4 regions of the Streptomyces sp. 2A115 genome follow, and region 4 is predicted to be linked to each of the others. Evidence: riboswitches for the same ligand, from Rfam matches in the RefSeq annotation. Region 4 holds a riboswitch; each other region holds the start of a gene.
What was found. Region 4 has a riboswitch for cyclic di-AMP ahead of ACTWQR_RS11330 (transglycosylase SLT domain-containing protein). Riboswitches for the same ligand answer to the same signal wherever they lie in the genome.
Positions count from the first base shown of each region.

Region 1: linked by a shared signal. The riboswitch ahead of ACTWQR_RS51995 (transglycosylase family protein) and the one ahead of ACTWQR_RS11330 (transglycosylase SLT domain-containing protein) in region 4 are both predicted to bind cyclic di-AMP.
Region 2: linked by a shared signal. The riboswitch ahead of ACTWQR_RS32195 (M23 family metallopeptidase) and the one ahead of ACTWQR_RS11330 (transglycosylase SLT domain-containing protein) in region 4 are both predicted to bind cyclic di-AMP.
Region 3: linked by a shared signal. The riboswitch ahead of ACTWQR_RS39840 (M23 family metallopeptidase) and the one ahead of ACTWQR_RS11330 (transglycosylase SLT domain-containing protein) in region 4 are both predicted to bind cyclic di-AMP.

Region 1 covers NZ_JBQQCG010000126.1:5,422-12,709, forward strand. Annotated here, with positions in the region: gene eno (phosphopyruvate hydratase) at 1-664, opposite strand, end outside; gene ACTWQR_RS51995 (transglycosylase family protein) at 1,178-1,882, opposite strand; cyclic di-AMP (ydaO/yuaA leader) riboswitch at 1,887-2,062, opposite strand; gene ACTWQR_RS52000 (transglycosylase family protein) at 2,261-3,316, opposite strand; gene ACTWQR_RS52005 (cytochrome P450 family protein) at 3,678-4,934, shown strand; gene ACTWQR_RS52010 (nucleoside triphosphate pyrophosphohydrolase) at 5,155-6,129, opposite strand; gene ACTWQR_RS52015 (SurA N-terminal domain-containing protein) at 6,197-6,844, opposite strand; gene ACTWQR_RS52020 (protein kinase domain-containing protein) at 6,976-7,288, opposite strand, start outside.
Region 2 covers NZ_JBQQCG010000044.1:82,956-90,243, reverse strand. Annotated here, with positions in the region: gene ACTWQR_RS32215 (MFS transporter) at 1-331, shown strand, start outside; gene lhgO (L-2-hydroxyglutarate oxidase) at 518-1,759, shown strand; gene trmB (tRNA (guanosine(46)-N7)-methyltransferase TrmB) at 2,087-2,938, shown strand; gene ACTWQR_RS32200 (PrsW family intramembrane metalloprotease) at 3,072-4,385, shown strand; gene ACTWQR_RS32195 (M23 family metallopeptidase) at 4,630-5,697, opposite strand; cyclic di-AMP (ydaO/yuaA leader) riboswitch at 5,709-5,864, opposite strand; gene ACTWQR_RS32190 (PP2C family protein-serine/threonine phosphatase) at 6,149-7,288, opposite strand, start outside.
Region 3 covers NZ_JBQQCG010000066.1:8,381-15,668, forward strand. Annotated here, with positions in the region: gene ACTWQR_RS39830 (M16 family metallopeptidase) at 1-1,262, shown strand, start outside; gene ACTWQR_RS39835 (M16 family metallopeptidase) at 1,259-2,662, shown strand; cyclic di-AMP (ydaO/yuaA leader) riboswitch at 2,902-3,067, shown strand; gene ACTWQR_RS39840 (M23 family metallopeptidase) at 3,081-3,869, shown strand; gene ACTWQR_RS39845 (GntR family transcriptional regulator) at 4,125-4,820, shown strand; gene ACTWQR_RS39850 (HPr family phosphocarrier protein) at 5,043-5,324, opposite strand; gene ACTWQR_RS39855 (bifunctional acetate--CoA ligase family protein/GNAT family N-acetyltransferase) at 5,501-7,288, shown strand, end outside.
Region 4 covers NZ_JBQQCG010000009.1:177,758-185,045, forward strand. Annotated here, with positions in the region: gene ACTWQR_RS11325 (HAD family hydrolase) at 348-1,220, shown strand; gene ACTWQR_RS11330 (transglycosylase SLT domain-containing protein) at 1,214-1,978, opposite strand; cyclic di-AMP (ydaO/yuaA leader) riboswitch at 1,981-2,138, opposite strand; gene ACTWQR_RS11335 (polyprenyl synthetase family protein) at 3,021-4,031, shown strand; gene ACTWQR_RS11340 (CHRD domain-containing protein) at 4,248-5,279, shown strand; gene ACTWQR_RS11345 (LolA family protein) at 5,590-6,810, shown strand; gene ACTWQR_RS11350 (ABC transporter ATP-binding protein) at 6,964-7,288, shown strand, end outside.

The DNA of each region.
Region 1 (7,288 bases), on a different contig from region 4:
CGAGCGCGGCACGGTTCGACTCGAGGTTCGGGGCGAAGCCGCCCTCGTCGCCGAGACCGGTGGACAGGCCCTTGGTCTTCAGCACCTTCTTGAGGGTGTGGTAGACCTCGGCGCCCCAGCGCAGCGCCTCGGAGAAGGACTCCGCGCCGATCGGGGCGATCATGAACTCCTGGATGTCGACGTTGGAGTCGGCGTGCGACCCACCGTTGAGGATGTTCATCATCGGGACCGGCAGCAGGTGCGCGTTCGGGCCGCCCAGGTAGCGGAAGAGCGGCAGGTCGCTGGCCTCGGAGGCGGCGTGCGCGACGGCGAGGGAGACGCCGAGGATGGCGTTGGCGCCGAGCGAGCCCTTGTTGTCCGTGGCGTCCAGGTCGATCATCGCCTGGTCGATCAGCCGCTGCTCGGTGGCGTCATAGCCGACGAGCTCCGGGCCGATCTGCTCGATGACGGCGAGGACGGCCTTCTCGACACCCTTGCCGAGGTAACGGTTGGAGTCTCCGTCACGGAGCTCAACAGCCTCGAAGGCACCGGTGGAGGCGCCGGACGGAACGGCGGCACGACCCGTGCTGCCGTCGTCGAGGCCGACCTCGACCTCGACCGTGGGGTTGCCTCGGGAGTCCAGGATTTCCCGGGCTACGACGACGTCGATGGACGGCACGAGCATCTCCTTCTGGGATGTGACGCGGGATACGCCGGGCCGCAGGCCCGGTTGAATACAGCGCGGTGATGACTCCGCGACATGAGCCTAGCCGCCCCGGAGGGATCGGCCAGCCTGTCGGCCACCCGATGGACCGAACTGAGGGTAAACATTGTTCCTACGGGGAACAAAAAGCACCGGCCCCATACAACGACACCGCGACGACAACACCCCGCCACCGTGCAGCAAAAAGCCCCGCCCCGGTGCGTACGGGGGAACACGCACCGGAGCGGGGAGCCCGTGGGGGACGGGGGGTGACCCTCACGTGGCCTTCACTATGAAGACCACGGATGGGGATGGGCCATGGTTCAGCTGTGAGCAGGTTGTGAGCTCGCGAATTCTCAACGGCCTCGCGAGCCCGCCGTCAGCCGAAGTAGGTCGTGTTGAGCGAAGTACAGCTGGGCGGCACGCGGGAGTGCGCCGGCCGAAGTACCCGCCGCGTCAGTCGAAGTACTGCCGCGCCGGCCCAGCACTGCCGCGTCAGCTGAGGTGCAGCTGCTGGCCCGGGAAGATGAAGTCGGCGTCGTCGACGATGTCGTCGTTCAGCTTGAACAGCTTCTGCCAGCCGCCCTTGACGTTCTCCTGCGCGGCGATCTCGCTGAGGGTGTCACCCTTGACGACCTTGTACTCGCCGTCGCCCTTCTTGACCTTCTTGCCGGTCGGGGTCTCGACGGTCTTCTTCGCGGCCGGACGCTCCTGGGAGCGCGAGGAACGCTGCTCCGAGGACGGCGCGCTCTGCTGCTGCGACTGCGCGGAGCTCTGACCGGAGTTCGAGGAGCCGGAGCCCGAGGAGGCCGTACCGCCGTTGTACGAGGCGTTGGACAGGCCCACGCCACAGCTCGGCCAGGCACCCTTGCCCTGGCCCGCGAGGACCTTCTCGGCAACGGCTATCTGCTGGGACTTGGAGGCCTGGTTGGCCGTGGAGGCGTACTGCGTGCCGCCGTACGCGGCCCAGGTGGAGGCCGAGAACTGCAGGCCGCCGTAGTAGCCGTTCCCGGTGTTGATGGCCCAGTTGCCGCCCGACTCGCACTGGGCGACGGCGTCCCACTCGGAGGCGGTGGCGGCGGAGGCCGAACCGGTCGCCAGCAGCGGGGCGGCGATGGCGGCACCGGTGACACCGGCGAGCGTGGCGATACGGGTGGCCTTGTTCGGGCGACGGTGCTTGCCCTTGCCGGAAAGCAGCATGAAGTGATCCCCTCACCGACGCCTGCGAGGTGAGCTGTCGGGTTCGGGCTTGGTGAGTTGCCCGGCCGCGCACCTTTCGGCGCGCGGCTTCACCCCAAGCCGGTCCTCTGGTCGTCTCTCAACGACCGGGCCCGGCACTTACCTTGGGTCCCCCGCTCCTGCCTACGGCGCTTTACGCGACGACTGTTCCCGTACGGCCGTTGGCAGGATTCGGCGTGCGACCGTCGGGGCTCACCAGTGGCGAGCGGTCACGACCGTAGACATGCGATCCGCCGAATTTCAAAGACGATCACGGTCCTTGAGATCCATCTCTCACTTTCACCAAACCGGACATTCAGCGCGAACTACCGCTACCTTTCGCCCGTTTCGGCGGCTTGCTCACTGATTGGCCGCGACCTGCCCGTTACCGAGTTCAAGGCTCTGACCGGGGAGGATCAGGTCCGGGTCGGTGCCGACAATGCCCTTGTTCGCGGCGTACAGCTCACGCCATCCGCCTTCCAGGCCAAGGGAGTCGACGATCCCCGAGAGACTGTCTCCGGCGCGGACCGTGTACGAGCCGTCGGTGGCGTCACGCGGGGCACTGTCACCGCGCGAGGCATGCCGGCCGGCGGAGTCGTCCGTACGCGAACCGGTGGCGTCCTCGGCGGCACTGCCGCCACGGTGACGGCCGGAGCCGGAGTCGGTGACGTCATCCGCGTCGACGTCGGTGTCGGCGCCCGTCGAAGCGTCGCCATTCTGGGCAGAGTTGTCCGATTCGTCACTCTTCGTCGTGCCAGTCGAATCCGTCGAATCCGGCGAGACCACGTCGCCCGTGGAGGGGCTGGCGGAAGACTGCGAGTCGGCGTCCGCGTCAGCGTCGGTGTCGTCACCGGAGTCGTCCGTGGTGTCGTCAGCATAGACGGACGAGTCGGACTTGACCGACTCGTCCGACTCACCTGATTTCGTGTCATTGTCGCCGTTGGTGGTGCTGGTGCTGCTGTCGCCCGTCGTCGAGCCCGAGTCGGGCGACGGCGAGGCGGAGTCCTGCGCGAGGCCCGTGTCGACATCCGCCGACTCGGAGTGCTGCGACAGGCCCGCGACGAGACCGCACGCCCCCCAGGGCTCGATGCCCTGGTCCGCGAGGACCTTCTCGGCGACGGCTATCTGCTGCGAGCGGCTGGCCTGGTCGGCGCTCGACGCGTAGTCGAGGCCGCCGTACCCCTCCCACATCTCCTGTGTCATCTGGAGTCCGCCATAGGACCCGTTGCCGGAGTCGGCGCTCCACGAGCCGCCACTCTCGCAGTCCGCGACCGCGTCCCAGGTCGTACCGCTGGCGGCGCTCGCGCCGGTCGCGCCGAGCAGGGGGATCGCGATGGCCGATCCGGCCACACCCGCCGCGACGAGGAGAGCCGGAGCCTGACGGGGGCGACGGTGACGACCGTTCCCGGAGAGCATGCGGTTGCCTTTCGCGTGACAGCAAGGGACTACACACAGCAAGGGACTGCGTTTGTTACTTCTGCGGCTGGTGGGACCAGCCGCATTGAGGGGGAACGTATAGGCACTCGAACTCTTGTCACAAGTCGATACAGGGGAGATCACGTGAAAGTCACAGAGTTGAGGGCCCGTCAGCTCTGACCTGCGGTAAGGCGAATCACACGCCCTACGCGAAACGGACCGGCAACGTACGCGGCCCACGCATAATGAGACTGCCATGCCAGCGCAAATCGGCTGAATCCACCGCGAGTTGCAGGTCAAGGAGGCCGTGAGGGGCGTCACTGGATGTCATACGCAACGCGGCCCCCGGTACCGTCACCCCGTGAACGCCCCACATATCGGACCCGAACTCTTCACCTGGGAGTTCGCCACTGACCCGTACCCCGCCTACGCGTGGCTCCGGGAGCATTCGCCCGTACACCGCACCACACTTCCCAGCGGCGTCGAGGCGTGGCTCGTGACTCGGTACGCGGACGCCAAACAGGCTCTCGCCGACCCGCGGCTCTCCAAGAATCCCGTGCACCATTCCAAAGACGCCCACGGCAAGAGCAAAACGGGCATCCCCGGCGAGCGCAGCGCCAATCTCATGACCCATCTGCTCAACATCGACCCGCCGGACCACACACGCCTCCGTCGGCTCGTCTCCAAAGCGTTCACCCCCCGCCGAGTCGCCGAATTCGCGCCCCGTGTCCAAGAGCTGACCGACCATCTCATCGACCAGTTCGCACACACCGGAAGCGCCGACCTCATTCACGAGTTCGCGTTCCCTCTCCCCATCTACGCCATCTGCGACCTGCTCGGTGTCCCCCGCGAGGACCAAGACGACTTCCGGGACTGGGCAGGGATGATGATCCGGCACGGAGGAGGGCCGAGGGGCGGCGTCGCGCGGTCCGTGAAGAAGATGCGTAGCTATCTCGCCGAGCTGATCCACCGCAAGCGGGAGGCGCTCCCAGACCACCCCAGCTCCGGCGAAGACCTCATCTCCGGTCTGATCCGCGCCTCCGACCACGGCGAGCACCTCACCGAGAACGAAGCCGCGGCCATGTGTTTTGTGCTCCTTTTTGCCGGTTTTGAAACGACGATCAACCTCATCGGCAACGGCACGTACGCGCTGCTCCGGAACCCAAAGCAGCGGGCGCAACTACAGAAGTCGATCGAGCGCGGCGAACAGGAACTGCTCGACACCTGCATCGAAGAGCTTCTCCGTTACGACGGCCCTGTCGAACTGGCTACCTGGCGCTACGCAACCGAGCGCCTCGAAATCGGCGGACAACGAATCGCTTCCGGCGATCCCGTACTCGTGGTCCTCGCCGCAGCCGACCGTGATCCCGCCCGTTTCGACGAGCCGGACACGCTCGACCTCTCCCGCCGGGACAACCAGCACCTCGGCTACGGGCATGGCATCCACTACTGCCTCGGTGCCCCACTCGCCCGTCTCGAAGGCCGCACCGCGCTGGCCACCTTGCTGCGCCGTCTGCCCGACCTTCGACTTGCCGCTGACCCCGCGGAACTACGCTGGCGGGGCGGCCTGATCATGCGCGGGCTGCGGAACCTACCCGTGGAGTTCACGGCCGCCTAACAGGTGAACAGTTCAGCGGCGGGTTCCCCTGCGCGGGGCTCGGCCAGTCTTGCCCAGCCGCACGGGCACAGCCCGTCAGCCCGCGCCCGGCAAGGGGGCGGGGTTGTAACACCATGCGGCTTCTCCCCCGCTCTTGGCTCCGCTCGAGCGGGGACCCCATCGCGGGCGCGACCAGTCACGGACGGCCCGCAGACTCACAACCGCCCCACCCGCGGAGCGCTCAGCTCTCGCCCGCCCGTATCGCGTCCCGGTAGGCCCGCGCCGCCGCCCGCAGCGCCGCCTCCGGGTCCACGCCCCGCGCCTCGGCGCGTACGGCCATCGCCAGCAACTCATAGCCGACGTCGTCGCCCTGTGGGAGCGGGACCTCAAGTCCCGCCGTGCGCACACGGGATGCGAGCTTGGCGGCGAGGGCGAGGCCGGGCTGGCCGAGGGGGATGCCCTCGGTCACGGACGTCCGCTGTTTCTCCACGGCCTTGGTGCGCAGCCAGTGCTCCTTGACCTCCTCGGGCGTCGAGGCGGTCTCGTCTCCGAAGACGTGCGGGTGGCGGTGGATGAGCTTCGTGACGATGCCGCCGGCCACGTCGTCTATCGAGAAGGGCTCCTCTTCGTCCTCCTCGGCGATCCTTGCGTGGAAGACCACCTGGAGCAGCACGTCGCCGAGCTCCTCGCGCAGCTCGTGCCGGTCGCCCTCCTCGATCGCCTCGACCAGTTCGTACGCCTCCTCGATGCCGTACTTCGCCAGGCCCTTGTGGGTCTGCTGGGACGACCACGGGCATTCGGCGCGGATGCGGTCCATGACCTGGACAAGGTCGAGGAGGCGGGCGCCGGGGAGGTCGTACGACGCGGGGAGCAGTTCGAGGTCGGGCATCTGGACGCGTCCGGAGCCGGCCAGCCGGGCCAGGCCGTCGGTGAGGCGGGGCTCGCCCTCGCCGGTGGCGACGACGGTCACCGTGCGGCCGCCGTCGCACGCGTCGATCAGTTCCTCGGCGGTCGGCGCGGTCTCGTCGACCTGGACGCCGGCCTCGCGCAGATACGGCAGCTGGGGGTGGGCGCCGTCCGCGCACAGGACGCGGTCGGCGCCGTGCAGCGCCTGCCAGGCGGGCCAGGACAGGAGTCCGGGCGCGACTCGGTGGCTGGTGGTGAGGAGGACGATGCGCCCCGGGCTGGATGCGTTCACACATCGAACGTAACCCACGCCACTGACACCAAGGTCACAGCCAGGGGCGCGGACGGTAGAGCCAGGGGCGCGGGCGGTAGGGCGGCTACGCCGTCTCCGGGCTTCCCGCCGCGGTGACCTCGCGCAGCCACGGCAGTTTCGTGTCGACGCGCGCGCTCTTCTCGGCGTCCCACGTGCCGTAGCGCGGGTTCAGGTCGACCTTCAGTTTCTTGGAGGCCTCGGCGAGGGCGTTCCAGAAGGCCGGCTGGTTGGTGTCCGTGCCGAGCTCGGCGGCCAGCTTCTGGGCCTCGGTCTGGACGCGGAGGTTGTCGTCGAGCTGCTGCGGTGCGACGCCGTACTGCTGGAGCCAGCTCACCTCCAGCTCCTTCGCGCCGCCCATCCGCGACTCGAGGTCGGCGCGCAGCCGCTGGACCTCCTTGCGGCTGACGCTCACGCCCGCGTCCACCGCGGCCTGGTGCAGCACGCGGTCGAGAACCATGGTGTACAGGGTGTCGCGGGTGAGGCCGCCGGACTTGGCGATGGCCTGCTCGTACTGCGCTTCGCCCGTGGTGGCGGCCTGCTGGGCGGTCCGTACCTGGTTCACCCGGTTCTCCAGCTGGGAGACCGTGATGCGGTCGCCGCCGACGACGGCCGCGGCACCGGGGTGCGCGTCGTTTCCGCATGCGGTGAGGAGAGGGGCCGCGGTGACGATCGCGGCGGAGAGGAGGAGCGCGGTGCGACGGCGGCGGTGCAAGGAAACCTCCTGTGGGAGCTTGTGCGACGGTGCACAAAGTCTTGCGGTGATCGATGGTAGGCAGGGGACCGGCTATCGGCCACCCATTCGACCCAACGATTCGCCAGGAGTTCCGTACCGTCCCGAGGTCGCTAGCCGCGCACTTGGCCCAGCCATTGCAGCGTCCGGCGGATTTCCGTGACCAGCGGGTGGCCGGGGCCCCGCATTCGTTCGACGTCGTATTGCAGTCGGGCCAGGGTGTCGTGGGCGGCGGCGCGGTCGCCGAGGGAGAGCAGCAGGTGGCCCATGCGACGGCGGACTTCGAAGGAGAGCTCGGCGTCCTGGGCGACGTACTGGTTCTCGTAGTAGGGCAGCAGTGCGCGGTATTCGGCGAGGGCGGCCGCGGGTTCGCCGAGCTGTTCCAGGCACTGGGCGGCCTCGTAGCGGAAGCGCAGGGACTGCGGG
Region 2 (7,288 bases), on a different contig from region 4:
GGCCGACGCCGCGGAGTGCTACCGCGACCTGAAGGCACCTCGCCAGGTCCGCCGCTTCACGGAGCAGGCTCTGTCGAAGCCGACTGAGGAGTTCGTACGCTCGCACGGCCTGCGGCTCGTGGTGTCCGCTGTCGCCGAGCTGGAGTCCGGCAACCTCGACGCGGCATGCGAGCAGGGCGTACGGGCGGTGGAGGTCGCCGGGCGTATCTCCTCGGCCCGCACCACCGAGTACGTGAAGGATCTTCTGCACCGGCTGGAGCCGTACGGCGACGAACCGCGTGTGGTGGAGCTGCGGGAGCGGGCTAGGCCGTTGCTGATGGCACCGGCCTAGGACAAGGCGCCTGAGCGTCTGCGTGGCTGATGTGATCTTGGGGGTGCAGGTCGTCTGTGGCTGGTCGCGCCCACGCGGCGGAGCCGCGGATGTCACAGTCCCGCGCCCCTGAAGGGGCGCTCTCCGCGTGACCGGCGCCATGAGCTTCCAGCGTCTTTCGGGTTTGAGGGCATTGTCAGTGGCGCAGTGCACTATCGGAGGCGGGAGGTGGAGCAGGTGGTGCGGGAGATCGGTTACGACTGTGACGTGCTGGTGATCGGCGGCGGGATCGTCGGGCTGTCGACGGCGTATGCGATCACGCGTGCCGCGCCGGGCACGCGGGTCACCGTGCTGGAGAAGGAGCCCGGCCCCGCCCGGCACCAGACGGGGCGCAACAGCGGGGTCATCCACAGCGGGATCTACTACCGCCCGGGCTCCCTGAAGGCGCGGTACGCGGCGCGGGGCGGCGCCGAGATGGTCAAGTTCTGCGCCGAGTACGGCATCGCGCACGCCGTCACCGGCAAGCTGATCGTCGCCACGGAGAAGTCCGAGCTGCCCCGCCTGCACGCGCTGGTGCAGCGGGGGCGGGAGAACGGGATCGCGGTACGGGAGCTGGGCGCGGCCCAGATCGGGGAGTACGAGCCCGAGGTGCGGGGGCTTGCCGCGATCCACGTCGCCACGACGGGCGTGTGCGACTTCGTGGGCGTCGCGCGACAGCTCGCCGAGGCCTCGGGGGCGGAGATCCGGTACGGGACGGAGGTCACGTACATCGACCGGCGCCCCGACCTCGGGGTCGCCGTCCGCACGGGGGACGGCACGGTCGTACGCGCGCGCGTGCTGGTCAACTGCGCCGGGCTCCACTGCGACGAGATCGCCCGGCTCGCCGGGGACGAGCCCGGGATGCGGATCGTGCCCTTCCGCGGGGAGTACTACTCACTGGGGCGACCCTCGCTGGTGAACGGGCTGGTGTATCCCGTGCCGGACCCGGCGTTCCCGTTCCTCGGCGTGCATCTGACCCGGGGCATCGACGGAGACGTCCACATCGGGCCGAACGCGGTTCCGGCGCTGGCCCGCGAGGGTTACGACTGGCGGACGGTACGGCCCCGCGAGCTGGGCGCGACGCTCACCTGGCCCGGTTCCTGGCGGATAGCCCGGCGGCACTGGCGCTACGGCGGCGGGGAGCTGCGCCGCTCGGTGTCCAAGGCGGCCTTCGCGCAGGCGGTACGCCGGCTCCTGCCCGCCGTGAACCCGGACGACCTGGTGCCCGCTGCCGCGGGAGTCCGCGCCCAGGCGGTCCTGCGGGACGGGACGCTGGTCGACGACTTCCTGATACGCGAGGGCGCCCGGACGGTGCACGTCCTGAACGCCCCGTCCCCGGCCGCCACGGCGTCGCTGCCGATCGGACGAGAGGTTGGGCGAAGGGTGCTCGCGACGTTGGCACGGGCCTGACACGGGCCTGAAGCGACGCCGGCGCGGGTCTGAACCGACTCCGCATGGGCTCTGCACGGGTCTGAACCGACTCCGCACGGACCTGAACGCCGACTCCGTACGGCCCTGAACCCTGAACCCCGAAGCCGCACCGGCCTGAACTCCCAGGCGGCACAGCCCTGAACTCCCAGGCCGCCACGAACATCCCCGCCCCACCCCGTCCCCGTAAACCCGACGCCCCCAGGCCGCCCGACCCCGCGGACCCGACCACTCCCGCCCCGGACCGAACCCGCAAACCCGATCACCCCCGTACCGCTCCCTCCCGGGCCCCGTAAAATCGACCCCACTGTGTCTGAGTCCTCCATCACCCCCGATGTCCCCCGCCACCCCGCCGGGCTGCCCCTCGACAGCCCGCCCCGCGACGTGCCCCGAACGCCTCGCTCCAAGGGTGAGCCCCGTTTCCCCGACGGCCCTCAGCCGGATCCCGCCGGGTCGCACTTCGAGCGCCGTATCCGCAGCTTCCAGCCGCGTCGGAGCCGGGTGACGCAGGGGCAGGCGGACGCGTTGCAGCGGCTGTGGCCCAAGTGGGGGCTGGACATCGACGGGCAGCGGGTCCTCGATCTGAAGGAGCTGTTCGGGGCCGATCTGCCGGTGGTGCTGGAGATCGGCTTCGGGATGGGCGAGGCGACCGCGCGGATGGCCGCCGAGGATCCGGGCACCGGGATCCTCGCCGTCGACGTGCACACCCCCGGCCAGGGCAACCTGCTGAACCTCGCGGACCGAGGCGGTCTGACCAACATCCGCGTGGGCAACGGCGACGCGATCATCCTGCTCCGCGAGATGCTGAGCCCGGACTCACTCGACGGGCTGCGGGTCTACTTCCCGGACCCCTGGCCGAAAAAGCGCCACCACAAGCGCCGTCTGATCCAGCCGGAGTTCCTCACCCTCGCCGCGTCCCGCCTCAGGCCGGGCGCGCTGGTCCACTGCGCGACGGACTGGGAGCCGTACGCCGAGGTAATGCTGGAGGTCCTCACTGCCCACCCGGCCTTCGAGAACACCCGGCCCGACGGCGGTTTCGCGCCCCGCCCGGACTCCCGCCCCCTGACCCGTTTCGAGGCGCAGGGCGTGGACAAGGGACATGTGGTGAACGACTTGCTCTTCCGCCGCGTACCGCTTTCCGCGGACAGCGCGGACAGCTGAGAGCAGGCTCGCAGCGCTCGATGCGAGGTCCGGCGCGTAACGTGCGGGTCGTCGCGGGCTGGTCGCTCAGTTCACCGCGCCCCTCCCGGGGCACCCTCGCGGGCCACGTCCCTCCCTCGTTAGGGTCCTTGTCATGGCCACCAATCCTCCGTATCCGTCACACTCCGGCTTCCCCGCCGGAGTCGCCCGGCGGCGTGCACACTGGTGGCAGCGCAAGTGGGTGCGCTACGGCGCGCTGACCACCCTGCTCGCCCTCTCAGGCCTCGTCATCCTGGCCCTCGTCCGCGAACAGACGGGCACCGAGGGTTTCCTGGTGGGCCTGGGCCTGGCGGTCCTGCCCGTCCCGCTCCTGGTGACCGCGTTCCGCTGGCTCGACCGGGTGGAGCCGGGCCCCTGGCGGAACCTGCTGTTCTCCTTCGCCTGGGGCGCCTGCGCGGCCGCGCTGATTGCGATCGTCGCCAACAGCTTCGCGACCAGATGGATAGCGACGGCCACCGCCGACCCGTCCAGCGCCGACACCATCGGCGCGACGGTCATAGCGCCGATCGTCGAGGAGTCGGCGAAGGCCGCGGCGGTCCTACTGGTCTTCCTCTTCCGCAGACGTGACTTCACGGGGATCGTCGACGGCGTGGTGATAGCCGGGGTCACCGCGACCGGCTTCGCGTTCACCGAGAACATCCTCTACCTCGGCACCGCCTTCGGTACCGACCAGCTCAGCGGCGACACCGGCATCGCCTCCGTCACCGCCGCGACCTTCTTCGTGCGCGTGATCATGTCGCCCTTCGCGCACCCGCTGTTCACCGTGCTCACCGGCATCGGCTTCGGCGTCGCGGCGCTCTCCGCGGACCGCCACCACGTGCGGCGCATCCTGCTCCCGCTCGCCGGGCTGCTGCTCGCGATGGGCATGCACGCGATGTGGAACGGATCGTCGGCCTTCGGCGAGTACGGCTTCTTCGCGGTCTACGCGGTCTTCATGGTCCCGTGCTTCGGGCTGCTCACCTGGCTGGTCATCTGGACGCGCCAGCGCGAGCTCGGCACGGTGCGCACCGAACTCCCCGCGTATGCCATGGCCGGCTGGCTCGCCGCGCCCGAGCCGTTCGTCCTCGGCTCGATGAAGGCGCGGCGGATGGCCCGCGAGTACGCGACCCAATACGGCGGGCGCGCGGCGGGCCGGGCCGTCGCGGAGTACGAGTCGTACGCGACGTCGCTGGCCTTCCTGCGCCACCGGGGGCGCAGCGGCAAGGCCGGCAGCGACTTCGTCGCACGCGAGCAGGAACTGCTCCACGAGCTGTGGGCCCGCCGCGAGGCGGCCCGCCCTGCCCTGGCGTACGCGGCCCGGGCCACGGCTCCGGCGCCCGTGGCGCCGCCGTGGCCGGTGTACGGGTACCCGTACGGGCAGACGGCGGCGTACCCCGCGTACCCCGCGTACAACCCCTACCGCTCCTAGACCTGGAGCGCTCGGAGGTTCCCAAGGGAGTCGGGCCGGACGTGGCTCGGCGCGTCAGGCCAAGGCTCTGCGCGACCTCGTCCAGCGCGGCCAGGACGCGCCGCCCCCGCTTCGACTCCAGGTGCGACCAGGGCGTCGGCCCGATTGCACGTCAACAGCCGTACGTGCGGAGGGGTCCGTACATACGGATCCCTCCGCACGTACGGACCCCTCAATGGCGGGACCTACAAGCCACCGCCGTTGCCTACGGGTTGAGCCCCTTGCTCCGCAGCCACGCCATCGGGTCGATCCCGTCGCCGCCGCTCGTGTGGACCTCCAGGTGAAGGTGCGCCCCGGTGACGTTGCCGGTCGCGCCCACGCGCCCGATGACGTCGCCCGTGTTGACCTTCTGCCCGACGCTGACGCTGATGGACGACTGGTGGGCGTACCAGAGCTCCGTGCCGTCGTCGAGGGCGACCTTCGTGAGGTAGCCGTACGAACCGTTCCAGCCGGCCTCGGTGACGGTGCCGCTGTGGATCGCCTTCAGCGGCGTACCCGTGGGAGCGGCGAAGTCCAGACCCGTGTGGGTGCCTGAGGACCACAGCGAGCCGGACTGACCGAAGGTCGAGGTGATCGTGTACGAGGAGGTCGGCAGCGTGAACTGCTTGGCGAGCTCGGCGAGACGCGCGGCCTCCGCCTTCGCCGCGGCCTCCTCCGCCGCCTTCTTCTTGGCTGCGGCGGCCTTGGCCTCGGCCTCCTCGGCGGCCTTGGCGGCCTGATCGGCGGCCTTCTTCGCGGCGGCGGCCTCGGCGGCCTCCTGGGCCTCGCGGTCCACCTGGTCCTGCTGCTGCTCCGCCTGGAGCAGGATGCGGGAGCGCAGGGCCTCGCCCGCGTCCCCGCTGCCCTGCTCGGTGTCGGCGGTGGTCAGGCCGGCGCTGCTGAGCGGTGTGCTGGAGCCTTCGGGGGCGTCGGTCTCGTCGTCCGAGATCAGCGAGCCCACGGACGGCAGGTCGGGTATCGAGATCGACACCGGCGGCTTGCCGGTCTGCGCGGTGGCCATGCCACCCGCGCCGACGGCGGCTATGACACCGACGCCCAGAACGGTCGAGCTGCGTGCGAGTCCTCCGCCGCGCTGCTTGGAAACACGGTGCCTGCCGCGTACGGGACGGAGGGAATCCGCGGTGGGGTTCCACTCCTCCCAGGTGTCCTCGTCCTTGCGAACGCCGTAAGCGAAGACGTCGAGCCTCTTGTCACCCGAGATCTCGGACGGTGTATCACCCGGCAACTCACTTGGTGCGAACGAGGGTTGGGGAGCAGGGCGGTTGGACGCCACGTGGGCGCACTCCTTTCCTTCCTTCTCGCCTACCGGGTTAGCTGACGGGTTCGGAGCAGGAAGGTCTCCTACGCGCGTCAACCGCGGTATCCTCACCGCGAAAAACGCCCGATTCACCCCAATTAGTGGTTCCCCGGTTCCCTTGCGGGATTCGGCGCGTGCGCACGGAGCCGACTCTTGTGACGGCTGGGACGACCGCGCTGCGTTATCGAACGTTAATAGACCCGGGCACTGGATTCCAAGCTGTTCCGAGTGATCGTTAACGCTCTTGGCCTGGACTTACAGGTCACGAGCGGGGTAAATCGGGCGAGTTGATCGACATTCAGCTCTGCGCACTTTGTTGATGGAGTGTCACTTGTTATGCACAGGGGCGTCACACGACTACCACCGGTGATAAAAGGGCCAACGGATACGACCGCGTCCTCAGACCTCCGCCCTCAGACCTCCGCCTTCACGGCCGCCGTACGGCGAGCAGCGCCATGTCGTCCGTCGCCCCGCCCCCGGTGTGACGGAGGACGTCGTCCACCACCGCGGCGAGCAACGCGTCCGGCCCGGCGAAGAGCCGCCCCGACAGCCGCGTCGCCGGATCGTAGAAGACACCCCGCTCGTCCCGCGCCTCGGACAGCCCGTCAGTGTAGAAGAGCAGCATGGCCCCGCTCGGGAACCCTTCCTCCAGGGCGCGGTCGGGCCAGGTGCCCAACTCGCCCATCCCGAGCGGCAGTGCGGGCTCCGCCGCCGCGAGCATGCGCGGTCTTCCCCCTCCGTCCAGCAGGAGGGGGCCGGGGTGGCCGCGGTGGAGGAGGCGTACGACTCCGTCGCCGTGCGGGATCTCGGCGAGCACCGCGGTGGTGAAGCCCTCGAAGGCGTCGAGGCCCTCCCGCCGGGTGCCCTCACGCGCGAGCGCCCGCTCCAGCCGCTGCGCGACCGCCTCCAGGGTGGCCTCGTGCTCGGCGGCCTCCCGGAAGGCCCCGATGACGACGGCCACGGCGGCGACCGCGCCCATGCCCTTGCCCCGTACGTCGCCCACGATGAGCCGTACGCCGTGCGGGGTGTCCTGCACCGCGTACAGGTCGCCCCCGATGAACGCGTCCGCCTGCGCCGCCTCGTACCGCGCCGCGATCTCCAACCCGCCGATCCGCGCGGCCGGTTCGGGCAGGACGGCCCGCTGGGCCGCCTCGGCGATCTCGCGTGCGGAGGCCAGTTGCTCGCTGCCCCGCCGTACGAGGATGTTGATGAGGACGGCCAGGACGGCGACCGTCGCCACGGTGACCACCTCGGTGATCGCGTCGACGTGCCAGACGATGCCGAGTACGACGTGGACCGCGAGGACCGAGACGAGGGCCAGGGCGCCGATGAGCACCGTGCCGCGCAGCGAGAAGAGCGGGGCGGCGACGAGCGGGGCAGCCGTGAAAAGGGGAGCCGCGGTGAACTCCGACGGCGTGAGGTAGTCGTAGACGATCCCGGCCACGATGAGCAGTGCGGGCAGCACGCGGACGAAGGCCCGCGCGTATGAGATCTTGCGGCCTTCGTGCACCCCGCTGCCTCCGGGCAGCCCGTGGCCTCCGGGCAGCCCGTGGCCTCCAGACGTCCC
Region 3 (7,288 bases), on a different contig from region 4:
CCCCGGTCGCGGCGGTGTGCCTCTGGTACGACGTCGGCTCGCGGCACGAGGTCAAGGGCCGCACCGGCCTTGCCCACCTCTTCGAGCACCTGATGTTCCAGGGCTCGGGCCAGGTGAAGGGCAACGGTCACTTCGAACTGGTGCAGGGCGCGGGCGGTTCGCTCAACGGCACGACCAGTTTCGAGCGGACCAACTACTTCGAGACCATGCCCACGCACCAGCTGGAGCTCGCCCTCTGGCTGGAAGCCGATCGCATGGGCTCGCTGCTCGCCGCGCTCGACGACGAGTCGATGGAGAACCAGCGGGACGTCGTCAAGAACGAGCGCCGGCAGCGGTACGACAACGTTCCCTATGGCACCGCTTTCGAGAAGCTGACCGGGCTCGCCTACCCGGAGGGCCATCCTTACCACCACACCCCGATCGGGTCGATGGCGGACCTGGACGCGGCCACTCTTGAAGACGCGCGCGCCTTTTTCCGCACCTACTACGCGCCCAACAACGCCGTTCTGTCGATCGTCGGAGACATCGACCCGGAGCAGACGCTCGCCTGGGTCGAGAAGTACTTCGGCTCGATTCAGGGCCACGACGGCAAGCCCGCCCCGCGTGACGGCGCGCTGCCGGAGATCATCGGCGAGCAGCTGCGCGAGGTCGTCGAGGAGGAGGTCCCGGCCCGCGCGCTGATGGCCGCCTACCGGCTGCCGGAGGACGGCACGCGCGCGTGCGACGCGGCCGACCTGGCCCTGACCGTCCTCGGCGGCGGCGAGTCGTCCCGCCTCTACAACCGGCTCGTACGCCGTGACCGCACCGCGGTGGCCGCCGGGTTCGGCCTGCTGCGCCTCGCCGGAGCGCCCTCCCTGGGGTGGCTCGACGTGAAGACGTCCGGCGACGTCAAGGTGCCGGTCATCGAGGCCGCCGTCGACGAGGAGCTCGCCCGGTTCGCCGAGGAGGGCCCCACGGCCGAGGAAATGGAGCGGGCCCAGGCCCAGTTGGAGCGTGAGTGGCTGGACCGGCTCAGCACGGTCGCGGGCCGCGCCGACGAACTGTGCCGGTACGCCGTGCTGTTCGGCGACCCGCAGCTCGCCCTGAGCGCCGTCCAGCGCGTGCTCGACGTCACGGCCGAGGAGGTGCAGGAGGTCGCGAAGGCCCGCCTGCGCCCCGACAACCGCGCGGTGCTGGTCTACGAGCCGGTCGCCGCGGAAAACGCCGACGCTGCCGAAGACACCGACGCCGCTGAAGACACCGACGAGGAGGCGGCCAAGTGACCGAGCTCGCCACGATGGACTTCCACCCCCAGCCGCAGGCCGGCGAGGCCAGGCCCTGGGCCTTCCCGGCACCCGAGCGCGGCACGCTCGACAACGGCCTGACGGTGCTGCGCTGCCACCGGCCCGGCCAGCAGGTCGTCGCCGTCGAAATCCTCCTGGCCGCCCCGTTGGAGGCCGAACCGCAGGGCCTGGACGGCATCGCCACGATCATGGCGCGTGCCTTCTCCGAAGGCACCGACAAGCACTCCGCCGAGGAGTTCGCCGCCGAGCTGGAGCGCTGCGGCGCCACCCTCGACGCCCACGCCGACCATCCCGGCGTACGGCTCAGCCTCGAGGTGCCCGTCTCCCGGCTCCCCAAGGCGCTCGGTCTGCTCGCCGACGCCCTCAGGGCCCCCGCCTTCGAGGACAGCGAGGTCGAGCGGCTGGTGCGCAACCGGCTCGACGAGATCCCGCACGAGACCGCCAACCCGTCCCGACGCGCCGCCAAGGAGCTCTCCAAGGAGCTCTTCCCGGCCACTTCGCGCATGTCGCGCCCGCGCCAGGGCACCGAGGAGACGGTCGCCGCGATCGACTCGGCAGCCGTACGCGCCTTCTACGAGAGGCACGTACGCCCCGCCACGGCCACCGCGGTCGTCGTCGGTGACCTCACCGACGTCGACCTCGACGGGCTGTTCGGTGACACGCTCGGCTCCTGGACCGGCTCGCAGGCACAGGCCCGCCCCGTGCCGCCGGTGACCGCCGACGACACCGGACGCGTGGTCATCGTCGACCGCCCCGGAGCCGTCCAGACGCAGCTGCTCATCGGCCGCGTCGGCGCCGACCGCCACGACCGCGTGTGGCCCGCCCAGGTGCTCGGCACGTACTGCCTCGGCGGCACCCTCACCTCCCGCCTGGACCGCGTCCTGCGCGAGGAAAAGGGTTACACCTACGGTGTGCGGGCGTTCGGCCAGGTGCTGCGCTCCGCGCCCCCGTCTCCCTCCGGCGGGGCTACGGGCGCCGCGATGCTCGCCATCAGCGGCTCCGTGGACACCCCGAACACCGGCCCGGCGCTCGACGACCTGTGGAAGGTGCTGCGCACCCTCGCGGCCGAGGGGCTGACGGACTCCGAGCGCGACATCGCCGTGCAGAACCTGGTGGGCGTCGCACCCCTCAAGTTCGAGACCGCGGCCGCGGTGGCGAGCACGCTCGCCGACCAGGTCGAGCAGTACCTGCCGGACGACTACCAGGCGACGCTGTACCAGCAACTCGCCGCCACCGGCACCGTGGAGGCCACGGCGGCCGCCGTGAGCGCCTTCCCGGTGGACCGTCTGGTGACCGTCCTCGTCGGCGACGCCGCGCAGATCGAGGAGCCGGTCAGGGCCCTCGGAATCGGTGAAGTGAGCGTCGTACCGGCGGAGTAGAGGCGCAGTAGGGGAGTGGACACAGGCAACTCCTGGGGCCCGGGCGACTGAAGAGTCGTCCGGGCCTTCTTTTGCCCGGACTTCATCCCTGGTTCGTGGGTTGTCCGTATTGATAGGGAGGTTGCCTGTCTGCCCTGTGGCATGCGCTACAAAAGCCTTGATCCGTTTGTTGATTGAAAGTTCCCGCGCTTAGCGTCGGTCCGGCTGTTCGTCAGGCAGTGCGCCGCACCCGCGGCACCGGACAGTCATCGCCGAGTCCCCGTACGGCGCGAGCCAGGGGAGCCGGGGACCCACACCAAGTCCCTGGGGTGAATCGGGCGACCTCCACGCAGTGGAGTGAGCCCGTAGGAGACCTTCCTAACTCCGAACCCGTCAGCTAACCCGGTAGGCGAGAAGGAAGGAAAGGACCAGCCACTTCATGGCGTTCACCCGCGCCACCGGGAAGCACCGTCGTCCCAGCCGCATGAAGCGCACGACCCGCAGGACCGTGGGCGTCGCCGCACTCGCCACCACCGGAGTCGTCGGCACACTGGCCGCCCCGGCGCTCGCGGCCGAGAGGTCGGTCGAGCAGACGGGCCTCACCCAGGCCGTCACCATCGGTGACACGGTCGCCGACCAGATCGACGCCCAGGCCGCCGCCCAGCAGCACGCCGCCGACGTGGCCGCCGCCCGCGAGAAGGCCGAGGCGGAGGCGAAGAAGCGCGCCGAGGAGGCCGAGAAGAAGGCCGAGGAGAGGGCCAAGAAGGAGCGCGAGGCCGAGGCCCGTGCCGCCCGCGAGGCCGAGCGCAAACGCCTCCTCGGCACGTACGTCGCCCCCGTCGCCGACTCGTACGTCTCCACCGGCTACAAGACCGGCGGCGCCGTCTGGTCCTCCGGCAGCCACACCGGCATCGACTTCCACGCCGGAAGCGGCACCGCCGTGCGCGCCGTGGGCTCCGGAACCGTCGTCGAGGCAGGCTGGGGTGGCGCGTACGGCAACGAGGTCGTCATCAAGATGAACGACGGCACGTACACCCAGTACGGCCACCTGTCGTCCATCGGCGTCTCCGTCGGCCAGACGGTCACCCCGGGGCAGCGGATAGGCCTCTCCGGGGCGACCGGCAACGTCACCGGGGCGCACCTCCACTTCGAGGCGCGCACATCCGCGGAGTACGGCTCGGACATCGACCCCACCGCCTACCTCCGCTCGCACGGCGTGAACGTCTGAAGACCTGACGTCCGGCTCGCGGCATCTCTCCCGAAGGCCCTGGCTCACCGAGCCGGGGCTTTCGTGCGTCCTGACGCTTGCTGCCCTCTTCGTGACTGCTTCCTGACCGGACGACTACCTGTTCAGTGGCGCGGTGTGTCCAAAAAATAGCCATGGATTCCGGCCTGACATCGGAATTTCCGGCTCTCTGCAATAGAGTCACTGAACAAGCGTCAATCGACCGCGTTTCGCGGGGGTTAAGGCGGAGGTCCGGTCATGCGTATTCCCGCGCACTCGGTATGCACGGCGATCCGTGACGACATCGTCGCGGGTGTCTACGAGCGCGGCAGCCGGCTCACCGAAGAACTGCTCGCGCGCCGTTATGGCGTCTCCCGGGTTCCGGTGCGCGAGGCCCTGCGCACCCTGGAGGCGGAGGGCTTCGTCGTGACCCGCCGGCACGCGGGCGCGTGCGTCGCGGAGCCCACCGAGCAGGAGGCCGCCGACCTGCTGGAGATGCGCATGCTGCTGGAGCCGCTGGGCGCAGCGCGGGCCGCTCAGCGCCGCACCGAGGCGCACCTCAAGGTGCTGCGAGGCCTGGTCAGGCTGGGGCAGGAGCGGGCCAGGAAAGGCAACAGCGAGGATCTGCGCTCGCTGGGGGGCTGGTTCCACGAGACGCTCGCACAGGCCTCCGGCAGTCCTGCGCTGACCTCGACGCTGGCCCAGCTGCGGCACAAGATCGCGTGGATGTACGCGGTCGAGTCGCCGGCCCATCCCACCGAGTCCTGGGGCGAGCACGGCGCCATCGTGGACGCCGTCGCGCGCGGCGACAGCGAGCGGGCCCGGGCGATCACGACGCTGCACGCGGAGCGGGCGTCGGGCGCGCACCGGCTGCGCTTTCCCGGTGGCGGGGAGCGCGCGGAACGCGTGAGGACTTCGCAACATCCCGTAAACACGGCGAGCCTGCGTTATTAACAGTGCCGCCGTATACAAAGAGAAGTAATTCGCGGGGGATTATTTCTGCTGCCTATAATCCGAAAAAGCAAAGGGCCCGCCTCGTATTAGAGGCGAGCCCTTCAGTGTGTGCGGGTGGAGCGGCATCTTGAAACGAAGGCCACGGCCACCATCAATTGAGTAACCCCGAAGGTGCGCAACCACCTCCGCGAGAGCGGCGCCGGCTCAGGCGCAGAGGCGCGCTCAGACCGTCTCGGGAAGCTCATCGAGGCCGTCGGCGACCAGCTTCGCCAGGCGGTCGAGCGCCACGTCCGCGCCCTCGGCGGCGGAGGACAGCACGATCTCCTCGCCGCCCTGGGCGCCCAGGCCGAGGACCGCGAGCATGGAAGCCGCGTTGACGGGGGTGCCGTCGGCCTTGGCGATCGTCACGGGGACGCCGGAGGCGGTGGCCGCCCGGACGAAGATGGAGGCGGGACGGGCGTGGAGGCCCTCGGCCCAGCCGACGTTGACGCGGCGCTCAGCCATGTGATGCTGCCCTTCAGGTGTCTCACGGTTGTCTAGACCATTGTTCCATAGCGTGAAGCGGTGGCCTGAGCGGGGCGCAAATCCCCGCCGGGGACGGGCTTCGGACCCAAGACTGCCTCGCGCCGTTGTCGCACGCGAGCCCGTCGTTGTCGGACCTGAGTCGTACTCTGGGGCCCATGCAGACCGAGCCGGACCGGCATGAGTACCCCGCTCACTGGGAGGCCGACGTAGTGCTGCGCGACGGCGGCACCGCGCGCATCCGGCCCATCACGGCCGATGACGCCGACCGCCTGGTCAGCTTCTACGAGCAGGTGTCCGACGAGTCGAAGTACTACCGCTTCTTCGCGCCGTACCCGCGCCTGTCCGCCAAGGACGTCCACCGCTTCACCCACCACGACTTTGTGGACCGGGTGGGACTCGCGGCCACGGTCGGCGGCGAGTTCATCGCCACCGTACGCTACGACCGCATCAACGCCGATGGGCTGCCCGCCTCCGCGCCCGCCGACGAGGCCGAGGTCGCCTTCCTCGTGCAGGACGCCCACCAGGGGCGCGGTGTCGCCTCCGCTCTCCTCGAACACGTCGGGGCCGTGGCCCGCGAGCGCGGCATCCGCCGCTTCGCCGCCGAGGTACTGCCCGCCAACACCAAGATGATCAAGGTGTTCACGGACGCCGGGTACCAGCAGAAGCGCAGCTTCGAAGACGGCGTCGTACGCCTGGAGTTCGACCTGGAGCCCACCGACCGCTCGCTCGCCGTGCAGCGCGCACGCGAACAGCGGGCGGAGGGGCGGTCCGTGGCGCGGCTCCTGGCGCCCGGCTCGGTCGCCGTCATCGGGGTGGGTCGCACACAAGGGGGAGTGGGGCGCAGCGTCCTCGAGAACCTCCGTGAGGCCGGCTTCACCGGACGCCTGTACGCGGTCAACGGGGCGGTCCAGGAGAAGGGGCTCGCCGGGGTCCCGGCGCACCGCTCCGTCCGCGACATCGCCGGCCCCATCGACCTGGCCGTCGTCGCCGTCCCGGCCGAGCGCGTCCCCGAAGTCGTCGCCGAATGCGGTGAGCACGGGGTGCAGGGACTCGTCGTGGTCTCCGCCGGGTACGCCGAGGGCGGTCCCGAAGGCCGGGAGCGCCAGCGAGAGCTCGTGCGCCAGGCGCGTACGTACGGGATGCGCATCATCGGACCCAACGCCTTCGGAGTCATCAACACCTCCCCGGAGGTGCGGCTCAACGCCTCACTCGCACCGCAGATGCCACGGGCCGGACGGATCGGCCTGTTCGCGCAGTCCGGCGCCATCGGGATCGCCCTGCTGTCCCGGCTGCACCGGCGCGGCGGCGGGGTCACGGGCGTGACCGGCGTGTCCACGTTCGTCTCCTCGGGCAACCGCGCGGACGTGTCGGGCAACGACGTCCTGCAGTACTGGTACGACGACCCCGACACCGATGTCGCGCTCATGTACCTCGAATCGATCGGGAACCCCCGGAAGTTCACCCGCCTCGCCCGGCGCACGGCGGCGGCGAAGCCACTGGTCGTCGTCCAGGGCGCACGGCACGGCGGCGCCGCGCCCCAGGGGCACGCCGTACGGGCCACGCGGCTGCCGCACACGACCGTTTCCGCGCTGCTGAGGCAAGCCGGAGTCATCCGGGTGGACACGATCACGGAGCTGGTCGACGCGGGGCTGCTGCTGGCACGCCAGCCGTTGCCTCCAGGGCCTCGGGTGGCGATTCTCGGGAACTCCGAGTCACTGGGACTGCTCACGTACGACGCCTGTCTGGCCGAAGGGCTGCGACCGCTGCCGCCCACGGATCTGACCACGGCGGCCTCCGCGGAGGACTTCCACGCGGCGCTGGCGCACGCGCTGGCCGACGAGGCCTGTGACGCCGTGGTCGTCACCGCGATCCCGGCGTTGGGGGAGACGTCCGTGGCGGACGCGGCCCTCGCGGAGGCGCTCCGCTCGGCCTCCGCCGCGGAT
Region 4 (7,288 bases):
TTCGCCAGGAAGCAGGGCCCGCGCGAACTCAGCGTGGAGCAGGGCATACCCAGCCGGGCGGCCGCCTTCTCGGAGTCGTGCGGCCGATCGGTCGATCGGTCGATCGGTCGATCGGCCGACCGCACGACCGCACGACCGCACGACCGCACGACCGATCGACCAACTGGCGGACCGTCGGACCGTCGGTCTGGCAGGTGTGGACAGGCGGGGTTTCAACTCAGGGGTGTGCGGCTGAGATGGGGGCGGTGTGGGCTGGGTTCGTGCGGTGGCCAGGGCAGTTGACGAGATACCGGACGTCGTCCGGTTCCCGTCGGGTCGATGCGCCGTTCGGTCCGTATTCTCTGATCATGGCCGCACCGACTGAATATGCACTTATCGCCACTGACCTGGACGGAACGCTGCTGCGCGGCGACGACACCCTTTCCGATCGGTCACGAGCCGCGTTGGCGATGGCGGTCGAGGCGGGCGCCCGGCACCTCGTGGTGACGGGGCGCCCGGCGCCGCGCGTACGGCCGTTGCTGGACGAACTGGGTGGCCAGGGACTGGCGGTGTGCGCGCAGGGGGCGCAGTTGTACGACGCCGGGACCGACCGGATGGTGTGGTCGGTCACCCTGGACCGGGAGTTGGCCGAGACGGCGCTCGGGAAGATCGAGGCGGAGGTCGGGGAGGTGTACGCGGCCGTGGACCAGGACGGGGTCGACGGCCTGACTCTGATCGAGCCGGGTTACGAGATGCCGCACCCGACGCTCCCGGCGGTACGCGTCATCCGGCGCGACGACCTCTGGGCGGACGCCATCAGCAAGGTGCTGCTGCGCCACCCGCTGCTGTCCGACGACGAGTTGGCGTCCGCGGCGCGCGGAGCGGTCGGTTCCCTCGCCACCGTCACAATGTCCGGCCCCGGCACCGTCGAACTCCAGCCATGCGGCGTGACCAAGGCGACGGGGCTCGCCCTGGCCGCCGAACACCTTGGTCTCACCCGCTTCGCCACGATCGCCTTCGGGGACATGCCCAATGACATTCCGATGTTCAGGTGGGCGGCCCACGGCGTCGCGATGGCCAACGCCCACCCCGAACTCAAGGCGGTGGCCCAAGAGGAGACGCTGTCGAACGAGGAGGACGGGGTCGCGGTAGTGCTGGAGAAGCTGTTCTCCCGCCCGCGGCCCCGTCCGCAGCACCGTAAGCAGCCTCTCCCACAGGCTGCTTACGGGCCTGCTCAGTAAGGCCCGTTGACGTTGTCGATCGAGCCGTACCTCGCGGCGGCGTAGTTGCAGGCTGCCGTGATGTTCGCGACCGGGTCGAAGGCGTCCAGTGCTGTACCGGGCACGTGGTAGGTGCTGAAGGTCGGAGCGATGACCTGCAGGAGGCCCTTGGACGGCGTCCCGGCCGCGGCGTTGGAGTCCCAGTTGTTGATGGCCAGCGGGTTTCCGGACGACTCGCGCATGACGTTGCGGTAGATGCCGTCGTAGCTGCCCGGGATGCCGTTCTGGGCCATGACGTCCAGTGACTCCTTGATCCAGCCGTCGAGGTCGTTCGTGTACGTCTTCGCGGAGGCGGGGGTGACAGTGGACGCCGCGGACTTGGTGGTCTGCGTGGTGGCCGTGGTCGGCTTCGTCTTATTTGCTGACTTTTGGGATTTTTTCGTGCCGACCGTCAGAGTGAGGCCCGGGTGAATCATCGACGGGTTGTCGCCGATGACCGCGCGGTTGGCCTGGTACAGCGTCTTCCAGCTCCCGCTCGTGGCGTGCTTTCGCGCGATCTTGGACAGGGTGTCGCCCGCGGCCACCTTGTACGTAACGAGCTCGACCTGCGGGACTGCGGCTTGCGCGACCTGTGCGGTCTGCGCCGGCTGTGCGGCGGCGTGCGCGCCGGTCGCCCCCACGATCGGAAGCGCGAGCGCGGCTCCGCCCGTTCCGGCGGCGACGACGCCGCGGGTGAGGGAGCGGGCTTTCGGGCGGCGGTGTTTACCTCGTGCGGCCATGGTGATTTCCTCTCCGGCGCCTGCGAGGTGAGCTGTCGGGTTCGGGCGGGAGATGCCCGGCCGCACGCTGAGTGCGACTTCACCCCGAGCCGTTCCGGCATCCGGATCGGCGACTTACCTGGGTCCCCCGCTCCTGCCGTGGCGTGGGTGATGGGTGGGTTCCGGGCGGCGGCAGGATTCGGCGGTCCGTCCGGATCGACGAGAACGTATGCGAGAGCACATGGAGGGAACAAGGCCTGAATCGGCGATGCGATGTGTCTGACCTCGTATTGGGGAGGGGGAAATCGCCCGATTACTCCGGAACACAATATTCAACTTGCTTTATGCAAAGGGGAAGTGGTCGAGTGCGGCGTATCGCCCGCTCCGTCCGCACGTGACTCATTTCACGTGAACAAGTGCCAACAAAGCGGCAATGGGGGCAACTCGGGCATAACGTTCCGGGAGTCAAGGCGGCCGAGTTCCCGTACGTGTGGCCCATGGGATCGGGATGCGGGGGTGAACCCCCGCTCTCGCCAACCGGGTTGGTGCCGCGGGCGACGCCCCGTGGTCCAGAGTCCGTTGGTCGATGCCTCGTGGTCGCGGGGCGGCTGGACGGTCACCCTGCGCGAGTGGCCTGCCCACCGGATACTGCCCGGCCCCGAGGCGTGGCCGGTCGCGCGGAAGTGGATCCGTGCGCCGGGGGTCGGCGAGTGCGACACGAGCGCGAGCCGAGTGTCGGCGTTGTCGCCGCCGTCCGCGAGGCGGCGCACTCGGCGGCCGGCCCTCGGCATCCGGATTGGATCGGTTTCGATCACTTCAAGAGGTAAAAACATCACTTCATGAAATGTCTACGTCTTTCGGGTGGTATCAGAAGATCAAGAACATACCTTCCGTGATCCGATACTGCCCGGCTGGGACCGGTGGGCGCTCACCGTGATCGAAAGGCGACCGGATACGCTGACTTGAGTGCCAGCAGCGACACATCGACAAACACTTCCAGCACACAGCGCACCCAGAGCATCCAGAGACCGCCGTTGAGAGCGTCAGCAGACAGGAGACCCTCGTGACCGTCGTCGGGCCGTTCGGGCTGAGCGTGCGGGACCAGGCTCTCGAAGCCGATGTCCAGGCCGGATTGGCGGCTGTCGAGGAGGGCCTGCTCGAGGCCACCAAGAGCGAGGTCCCGTTCATCACGGAGGCCGCGCAGCACCTCGTACGTGCGGGCGGGAAGCGGTTCCGGCCGCTGCTCGTGATGCTCGCCGCGCAGTTCGGCGACCCGTACGCGCCGGGCGTCGTGCCTTCGGCCGTGGTCGTCGAGCTGACCCACCTGGCCACGCTGTACCACGACGACGTGATGGACGAGGCGGACGTACGCCGCGGAGTGCCCAGCGCCAACACGCGGTGGGGCAACTCGGTCGCGGTCCTCACGGGCGACTTCCTCTTCGCGCGTGCCTCGCACATCCTGGCCGACCTCGGGCCCGAGGCCGTACGCATCCAGGCGGAGGCCTTCGAGCGACTGGTCACGGGCCAGATTCTCGAGACGGCCGGGCCGCGCGACGGCCGCGACCCGATCGACCACTACATGGACGTGCTCGGCGGCAAGACCGGCTCGCTGATCGCTGTGGCGGGTCGATTCGGCGCGATGATGTCGGGCGCTGACGAGACGGTCGTCGACGTGCTCACGCAGTACGGCGAGCGGCTCGGCGTCGCCTTCCAGCTCGCGGACGACGTGCTGGACATCGCGAGCGACTCGCATGAGTCGGGCAAGACGCCGGGCACCGACCTGCGCGAGGGCATTCCCACGATGCCCGTGCTGCGGCTGCGCGAGCGCGTGGAGCGGCTCGGTCTCGCCGAGGACATCGCGCTGTCCGAGCTGCTCGACTCGGACCTCACGGACGACGCCCGGCATGCGGAGGCGCTGGCCAGGCTGCGCGCCCATCCAGCGCTGGAGCAGGCCCGCCGCGACACCGTGCGGTACGTGGAGGACGCCCGCGCCACGCTGGTACCGCTCCCGGAGTGCGACGCGAAGGCGGCGCTGGTGGAGCTGTGCGACGCGGTGGTGCACCGGGCGGGCTGACGACCCGCGCATCTCCGTGTTCCGGATCCCTGTGTCCCCAAGATCTCCCGGGAGCCCTGTAGTCCCCGGGACCCTGTAGTACCCAGACCCCGGGCGACCTCATATTGTGATGCAGGTCACACTGCTGGATTGAGCTCAGCCTCGGATTCGTTCCGTATCTCTGCGCGGAAGCCGACGCAGGGGGTGTCGGCGGAATTACGGGGAGAAAACGGAATCATGGGGATGATCGGTACGTTCACGCAGCGTCGTAAGAGCCTGGTCATGACCGGTGTCGCGGTGGCAGCCGCAGCCGGAGTCGCGGCCGCCGTCATCCCGGCGGCCGCCGACAGCGGCGGCAGCAACGACGGCAAGAGCGCGAGCGCGAGCCACACGGGTGAGGGTCACGGGGACCAGTCCATCGAGGTGCAGAGCGGCGGGTCCGCCGAGGGTAGCGGCGGCACCATCCTCGCCGCGAGCCTGAAGGGCGCGAACGAGGTGCCGGTGGCGGGCGGCCCGGCTGTCGGCGACCAGGACGGCGCGGCGCTCGAGTTCGTGAAGGTCGAGGGGGACACGGTGTCCGTCGCGGTCAAGTGGCGTGGCACCGGCAAACCGACCCTGCTCCACATCCACCAGGGCGCCAAGGGCTCCAACGGCGGCGTCAAGGTCGACTTCACCAAGCTGCTGGAGAACGCCAAGGGCCGCACGGTCACCGGCACGGTCAAGGTCCAGGACGCCGCGCTGCTCGGCCAGTTGAAGGCCGACCCGGGCAGCTTCTACGCCAACCTGCACAGCGCCGAGTTCCCGGGCGGAGCCGTCCGCGGCCAACTCCACAAGGTCACCACGAGCTTTGACTTCCGGCATGCGCTGAACAACTTCCAGGCCTCGGTCCTCAAGGGCAAGCAGATCTACGAGTGCAAGAAGGCGGACGACGGCTCCACGGCCTTCGCGCAGCGTGACGTGCGCGCCGTGCTCGGCGGCGGCATCGCGCACTCGTTCGTGAAGCCCAACTCCGGTACACCGCAGTGGATCGCACCCGACCGCAGTGCGGTCACCGGATCCGTGATCTCCAGGACCCCGAACGGCGACAAGAACATCCCCGAACTGGACCTCAGGGCCACGCAGTCCGGCAAACACCGGGGGCTGCTCGCGGGCACCGCGGAGATCCTGCGGCTGAACACCGTGGGTGGGGTGGCTCCGGCCGGGGCTTGCGACGTCGGGTCGATCGTGGGGATTCCGTACCAGGCGGACTACGTGTTCGTGAACCGGTGAGCCACCGGAGTTGACCGGCTTCCAGGATCTTCTGGAAGCTTCGGGGAGCTTCCGGCATCCATCCAGGACCTCTCCAGTACTTTCTCGGACGGCGTCTTCCCCGCGTGACCCCTACGGGTCGGGGGAGGCGCCGTCCGCCCATGTCATACCGCAGCAGTACGTGGAGTTGGCTCCGAGGTCTGACGCTTTCCGGTGGCCGATTTGGTCAGATTGGAAACACCACTTCACAGGAGTTCGGGTGACAATGGCGGCCAGGGGTGGACGAGTGCGAGGACGGTCAGCCGCCGCCGACAACGGAGGTAGGGCACACATGGCACCGTACGAATCCGACGACAACACGAACGAGGACCTGCGCACCGGCCGACGAAAAGCCGCTCGGTACGTCGTCCCGGTCGCGGTGCTGGGGGTGGCGGCGGCGACCATCGGGCTGGTCCCGGCGTTCGCGGGCTCCGGCGACCCCGACCTTCCGGAGGTCACCGCACAGCGACTCATCGAGAAGATCGCCGCATCCGACGTACAGCAGCTGTCCGGCACGGTGAAGATCAGTACGGACCTGGGTCTGCCGAACCTCGGCGGTCTGGAGAGCAGCCTGGGCGGCGGAATGGGCGGGGGTGACGACTCGGGCTCGTCCGCCGACCCGTCGTCGAAGCTGATGGAACTGGCGTCCGGTACGCACACGGTGCGGGTCGCGGCCGACGGCGAGGGCAAGCAGAAGCTGTCGCTGCTCGACAAGGCCTCCGAGTACAGCGTCATCCACAACGGCGACGAGGTGTGGGCGTACGACAGCGCCTCGAACGAGGCGTACCACATGAAGGACGCCTCCGCCGGCTCCGCCGAGAAGGGCGGGAAGGGCGGGAAGGACAAGTCCGAGGACATGCCGGCCACTCCCAAGGAGCTGGCTGACGAGGCGCTGAAGGCGGCCGACGACACGACGTCCGTGACCGTCGACGGCACGGCGCAGGTCGCGGGCCGCGACGCGTACAAGCTCCTGATCAAGCCGAAGGGGTCCGGCTCGACGGTCGGCGCCATCTCGATCGCTGTGGACGCGAAGACCGGTCTGCCGTTGAAGTTCACGCTGACCCCGGCGAGCGGCGGCGCGGCCGTCGTGGACGCGGGCTTCACCAAGGTCGACTTCTCCCAGCCGGCCGCGTCCACCTTCGAGTTCAGCCCGCCGAAGGGAACGAAGGTCACCGAGGGCGACGAGCTGACGGCCCAGGACAAGGGCGAGGCGAGGCCCAAGGGCGGCGAAGACCTCGGCAAGGAGCTCGAGGGGCTGAACGTCATCGGTGAGGGCTGGAGCTCCATAGCCCAGTTCGACACCGGCGGCGAAGGCATGCCGTCGGAGGACTCCGGCGCCGGCGACGCGGGCCGTTTCCTCGACTCGCTGGGCGACCAAGTCACGGGCAAGTTCGGCTCGGGCACGGTCTTCTCGACCCGCCTGGTCAACGCGCTCATCACGGACGACGGCAAGGTGTACGCGGGCGCGGTCACCAAGGACGCACTGGTGAAGGCGGCCAACGCGGCGGAGTAGGTCACCGGGTAGCCCGGGTTCCCAATGGGCAACCCCGTAGTCCCCCGAGGGTAAGACGAATTGAGGTAGTCGATGGCGGAACTGTCCACCGCGGACGGGGACATGGCGAGCGCGGACGGCACGGCGAACACCGGTACCGGTGGAACGGCGAACATGGAGAACGCTGTGGACGCGGGTGGTACCGCGAACGCGGATGCCACCGTGGACGCGGGTGACACCGTGATCGCCACCCGCGCGCTCACCAAGCGCTACCGCGGCGGACAGCTCGCCGTCGACGGCCTCGATCTGACCGTCCCGGCGGGCAGCGTCTTCGGCTTCCTCGGGCCGAACGGCTCGGGCAAGACGACCACCATCAGAATGCTGATGGGGCTCATCGAGCCGACTTCAGGCACGGCGCGCGTGCTGGGGCAGCCCATGCCCCGCGCCACCCGCGCCGTTCTGCCGCACGTGGGCGCGCTCATCGAGGGTCCCGCGTTGT